2 regions of the Roseburia sp. TF10-5 genome follow, and region 1 is predicted to be linked to the other one. Evidence: predicted binding sites of a transcription regulator. Region 1 holds the regulator's gene; the other holds the start of a gene.
What was found. The regulator Rex, encoded in region 1, represses fermentation and respiration genes when NADH is low (regulators of the CRP and FNR family bind a similar motif). The targets are predictions, from matches to a motif close to ATTGTTAANTANTTAACAAT.
Positions count from the first base shown of each region.

Region 2: DXD06_RS04465 (acetyl-CoA C-acetyltransferase) is a predicted target of Rex. The motif match lies at 1,445-1,464, and genes of this name have one in related genera.

Region 1 is NZ_QTYW01000001.1:250,869-254,069, reverse strand. It holds gene DXD06_RS01335 (GntR family transcriptional regulator) at 1-1, shown strand, start outside; gene DXD06_RS01330 (NADP-dependent isocitrate dehydrogenase) at 21-1,232, shown strand; gene DXD06_RS01325 (redox-sensing transcriptional repressor Rex) at 1,254-1,889, shown strand; gene DXD06_RS01320 (hypothetical protein) at 1,909-2,592, shown strand; gene DXD06_RS01315 (NAD(P)H-hydrate dehydratase) at 2,598-3,201, shown strand, end outside.
Region 2 is NZ_QTYW01000003.1:149,057-152,257, forward strand. It holds gene DXD06_RS04460 (HD-GYP domain-containing protein) at 126-1,292, opposite strand; gene DXD06_RS04465 (acetyl-CoA C-acetyltransferase) at 1,503-2,687, shown strand; gene DXD06_RS04470 (3-hydroxyacyl-CoA dehydrogenase family protein) at 2,772-3,201, shown strand, end outside.

The DNA.
Region 1 (3,201 bases):
AAATAAAGGAGAATGAAGCGATGAGCAAGATTACAATGACAACACCACTGGTAGAGATGGACGGAGATGAAATGACAAGAATTCTCTGGAAAATGATCAAGGATGAGCTGTTACTTCCGTTTATTGATCTGAAAACAGAGTATTATGATCTGGGACTGGAAGAGCGTAACCGGACAAACGATCAGGTAACGGTTGATTCTGCAAATGCAACAAAGAAATACGGTGTTGCTGTAAAATGCGCAACGATCACTCCGAATGCCGCAAGAATGACAGAATATAATTTAAAAGAAATGTGGAAGAGTCCGAACGGAACCATCCGTGCCATGCTTGACGGAACGGTATTCCGTGCGCCGATTGTCGTAAAGGGAATTGAGCCAAATGTTAAGACCTGGGAAAAGCCGATCACGATTGCAAGACATGCGTATGGCGATGTGTATAAGGCATCAGAAATGAAGGTTCCGGGACCTGGTAAGGCTGAGCTGGTATTTACTGCAGAGGATGGAACCATCGTGCGTGAACTGATCCATAATTTTACCGGAGCCGGTGTATTACAGGGACAGCATAACCTGGACGATTCCATTGAAAGCTTTGCACACAGCTGCTTTAAATATGCACTGGATACAAAGCAGGATCTGTGGTTTGCAACAAAGGATACCATTTCCAAAAAATATGACCATACCTTTAAGGATATTTTCCAGGATGTATTTGAGAAGAATTACAAGGATGCATTTGAAAAAGCCGGAATTGAGTATTTTTATACTTTGATTGATGATGCGGTTGCACGTGTTATGAAGTCAAAAGGCGGATTTATCTGGGCATGCAAAAACTATGACGGTGATGTTATGAGTGATATGATCAGTTCTGCATTCGGCTCTCTTGCCATGATGACTTCCGTACTTGTATCCCCGCATGGATATTATGAGTATGAAGCTGCACACGGAACCGTTCAGAGACATTATTATAAGCATCTGAAGGGTGAAGAAACTTCCACAAACTCCGTCGCAACCATTTTTGCATGGACAGGAGCACTCAGAAAGCGCGGAGAACTGGATAAAAATCAGGCACTCTGTGATTTTGCGGATAAACTGGAAGCAGCATGCTTAAAGACCATTGAGTCCGGAAAGATGACAAAGGATCTTGCTTTGATTACGACCATTGAAAATCCGGTGGTATTAAACAGTGAGAATTTTATTAAGGCAATCCGGACAGAACTAGAAGCTTCTCTTTCATAAATAAAAGGATTGGAGGATGAAATTGTGGAAAAGGAAATCTCACAAGCTGTCATCCGTCGTATGCCAAGATATTACCGTTATCTGGGAGAATTGCTGGAGGAAGGCGTTGAGCGCATTTCCTCCAATGATCTGAGTCACCGGATGATGGTGACGGCCTCTCAGATTCGCCAGGATTTGAATAATTTTGGCGGATTTGGACAACAGGGTTACGGATATAATGTGAAATACCTGTATGATGAGATCGGAAAAATACTGGGGTTAAATGAGACCCATAATATTATCATGATCGGTGCCGGAAATCTTGGTCAGGCAATTACAAATTATGTAAAATTTGAACGGTTTGGTTTTATCATTACTGCGTTGTTTGATGTAAAACCATCTTTAAAAGGACAGACCGTTCGTGATATTCCGATTTATATGATGGATGAACTGGATGATTACTGCAAAAAAAATAAAGTAGATATTGCAGCCTTAACACTCCCGAAAGAAAAGGCAGAAGATACTGCGCAGCATCTTGTGAATCTGGGAATCCGTGCCATCTGGAATTTTGCCCATGTGGATCTGGATTTAAGTGATAAAAGTGTGGTTGTCGAAAATGTTCATTTGTCGGACAGTCTGATGCAGTTATCATATAATATCGTGAAGAACTCCAAGTAGCACACAAAGAGGTGATACGATGAAGGATGATGAAGAATTTAAAAAAGCGCTGGCAGACAAACAGGTGCCGATTCTTGTACTTGATGAGAAGTGGCATCGGCTTTTTGCTGTGCATGGCAAGCCGGACGAAATTCATGAAACGGAAAACGAGCTGAATGCTTTGCTTGCCAGACAGGGAAAACTGAATGAAGAGTTAAAACAGCTGAAAAAAGTAAAAAAGCAGCTGATGGAAAGCATTGTCGCAAACATGGACGGAACTACATCCGAAGATATGGATGCACAGCGGGAAAAAAAGCTGGATGAAGATAAACGTCTGATTGATGAAACCAATCAGAAAATGGAAGAAAATGAGGACGAACTGCTGGAAATTCCACGTCGGATCCGTGATGTCAACCGGAAACTGATGCTTCAGAGCATGGGATATTTTTACGAAAAAATACGTGTCAATAAAAAGGAATCCGATGATATTGATGCCTGGATCAATCAGGTTCGTGTGGATTTAAAGAAAAATATCATCCGTAAGCAGAACCGGGATATCAACAATCGTGAGATTTATGCGTATCTGCACGATATCTTCGGGCCATCCACTCTGGATCTGTTCGATATTCACTATGAAGATGAAGATGTGGAAGAGGACAGCGCACAAAATAAACAAAACGATACGAAAGAATCACAAAAGGAAGAGAAGAAAGAGGAGAAATAGAAATCTTGCGTTATCTTGTATCGGGAAAAGAAATGAAGCTTCTGGATCAGAATACGTCGCAGGTGTTTCATGTACCGGAACTGGTATTGATGGAACAGGCATCGATGGCTTTTGTGCAGAAGCTTTTAGTGCTTAAACAAAATAAATTATCGACAGCATTAATTGCCTGTGGAAGCGGAAATAACGGAGGGGACGGACTTGCCATTGCCCGACTTTTGCGGGAACAGGGGGTTTTTGTGTCCGTATGGCCGGCAGGAGAGGAAGAAGGGCACCGGACCAGTCCATCCTATGACACCCAGAAACAGATCTGCAGTGCCTACCGCATTCCGGTCGTGCAAAAGGAGAAAGTTTCCGCAGGGGAGGCATCCTATGATGTGGTCATTGATGCCATGTTTGGAACCGGTCTGTCCCGGGAAATATCCGGAGCACTTGCAAACGATATTGACGTGCTCAATCAATTGTCTGGATGGAAAGTTGCCGTGGATATTGCTTCCGGAATCAGTTCCGATGATGGGGCAGTACTTGGCACGGCTTTTCGGGCAGATGACACAATTACATTTTCATTTGGGAAAAAGGGGCAGTATCTGTGGCCGGGCAATGAATATTGCG
Region 2 (3,201 bases), on a different contig from region 1:
CTGTCGTTGCTACGATAGATGTACTACGCCTGATGAAGTAAATATAACAGAATAGAGGAAACGCGTCAAGTGAAAAATAAAAAAAACCCCATGAATAAATCATGGGGAAGGTGATTACGGTTATGCTATTTTTTCCCGGCAGCAAGTTTTCTGCGGAATTCCTGCGTTAATTGTCGGAGTTTTTCATCCGGTACAAATTGCTTTAGGGTTTCTTCATCCATGGCAACACGGTTATCCATGGTTTTCATGATGTCGGTCACCTGCATTTCCTGATAAACGTTTTTGTCGCTCAGGTCGTAGATCTGATTGTCAGAAAGGCGCAGGACAACCGGACGCATAAAATCACGGGTGTTTTCTATAAGAACAATGCCTTTATCACCTGTGGAAAGATCAACACTGGCGGCCTTTGGAACAATATGAATACACTCTGCAAGTGCTGTGACAAGCACCGGAAGAAACTTCTTTGGGTATTTTTTGAAATACTGCATGGCGGCAATTTCTGACATCGGTTCATGGCCGCTGTTCATCGCAGTCATCTGGTCAAACCAGTCGGCAATGCGCAGTATGGATGCCATTTCCTGTAATTCCTGATCCGGAGCGGTTGCGAGTTTTTCCGGATGACCTTCATATACATAGGTCTGCATCAGAGCCAGTGCGCGTGGAAAAAAGTCAAAATCATTCCGGTACATGGAAAGCGGGATAAGTCCTTTTTCCAGAGAAAGCTGGATGACATCCTGATCGGATGAGGACAGCTCGTTCATTCCTTTTTCCAGAATATTCCGCGGAACATTCCGGTATCCATTGTCATAAAGAAGGGCAGCCGTGGTCAGTATACGGAGTTTTTCCTTCGGTAGTCTCAGATGGGCGCCCATCATGGTTACAAGTATTGCGGTGCTGATCGCATGCTTGTACATGAAATCATCACTGCTGCGCAGATTCTGGTTAAAATTCACACGGTGTTTTAAAGACCCGTAGTGGGAAAGAATATCTTCCAGAAATACCGGGTATTTTTCGAGTTTTCTGCGCTCGGTAATGCAGTTTAACACTTCCCGGAGACGGAAAATGTATACCGTCTGTAACTGCTCAAACTCCAGATCTTCACGGGAAAGCGGAGGAAGCGGTTCGGCCGGCTCGAGAATGTAGACACCGATCAGGCCGAAATTTTTTGCACTGGCAATTCCCGGCGCGGTGAGTGCGGAATTGCGCTCATAAAGCAGCACACCTTTTTTATTGTAAATTGGTTTGGCAAGACGCATGCCTGCCTTTAAGTCTTCTGTTCTTACAAATTTCATATCACATGATCCCCCGTTTGGATTCCCCTCAGTATTGCTTGAAATATACCATAAATATACCATGAAACAGAGCCGGTTGCAATAAATGAAGAATTTTTTATGAACAACGTAGGTTTTCATTGATTTTGTGCGGAAAATGTGGTATTATAGACATTGTTAAAAAATTAACAGCATCATTGGGTGCGAGTTTGATTTAAAGGAGAACGAAGAATGGCAAAGAAAGTTGTATTAGCAGGTGCTTGCCGTACAGCAATCGGCAAGATGGGTGGAGCATTAAGCAATACTCCAGCAGCAGATTTAGGTGCAATTGTAATTAAAGAAGCTTTAAACAGAGCAGGTGTTAAGCCGGAGATGGTTGACGAAGTTAAGATGGGTTGTGTAATCCAGGCAGCTCAGGGACAGAACGTAGCTCGTCAGGCTTCCATCAAGGCTGGTTTACCGATTGAAGTTCCGGCAATCACAATCAACGTTGTTTGTGGATCCGGTCTTAAATGTGTAAACGATGCTGCAACAATGATCATGGCTGGTGAGGCTGATATCGTTGTAGCCGGTGGTATGGAGAACATGTCTATGGCTCCTTACGCTATGACAAAGGCTCGTTTCGGATACAGAATGAACAATGCAACAATTATCGATACAATGGTTAACGATGCATTAACAGATGCATTCAACCACTACCACATGATGATCACTGCTGAGAACGTATGTGACAAGTATGGTATTACAAGAGAAGAACTTGATGAGTTCTCTGCAAACAGCCAGCAGAAGTGCGAGGCAGCTATCGCAGCCGGCAAGTTTGATGACGAGATCGTTCCGGTACCTGTAAAGGTTAAGAAGGAAATGGTTGACTTCAAGAAAGACGAAGGACCTCGTGCAGGAACAACTGCTGAGTCTCTTTCCAAGTTACGTTGCTGCTCTGGTAAGGAAGGCGGACTGGTTACAGCTGGTAACGCTTCCGGAATCAACGATGGTGCTGCAGCAATCGTTGTTATGAGCGAAGAGAAGGCTAAGGAGCTTGGTGTTACACCAATGGCTACATGGGTAGCTGGAGCTCTTGGCGGAGTTGAGCCGGAGATCATGGGTGTTGGTCCTGTTGCTTCTACAAAGAAAGTTCTTGCAAAGACCGGTCTTTCTATCGATGATTTCGATCTGATCGAGGCTAACGAGGCATTCGCTGCTCAGTCTATCGCAGTTGCAAGAGACTTAAAGTTCGATATGAGCAAGGTAAACGTAAACGGTGGCGCAATCGCACTTGGACATCCGGTAGGAGCTTCCGGATGCCGTATCCTTGTTACACTGCTTCATGAGATGCAGAAGCGTGGATCTAACAGAGGTCTTGCTACACTTTGCATCGGTGGTGGAATGGGATGTTCTACAATCGTTGAGAAATACTAATTTTTTTGCCAGATAAGATACATAGAGGGGGTGCGCTGCATCCCCTTGAAATGTGAATATATTTATTATTTAGGAGGAACTAAAATGAAGGTTGGAGTTATCGGTGCTGGTACAATGGGCCAGGGAATCGCTAAGGCATTCGCACAGGTTGACGGATATGAAGTAGCACTCTGCGATATCAAGCAGGAGTGGGCTGAAGGTGGAAAAGACAAGATTGCAAAAGGATATGCAAGACTTGTTGCAAAAGAGAAAATGACACAGGAGAAGGTTGATGGCATTCTTGCCAAGATCACTCCAGGCTTAAAAGAAGACCTTTGCAAAGACTGCGACCTGATCGTTGAGGCTGCTTTCGAGGATATGAATGTAAAGAAGACTACATTTGCTGAGTTAGACAAGATTGCTAAGCCAGAGTGTATCTTCGCTTCCAATACTTCTTCCCTTTCTATCACAGAGATCGGAAACGGACTTACCCGTCCAATGATCGGTATGCATTTCTTCAATCCTGCTGACCGTA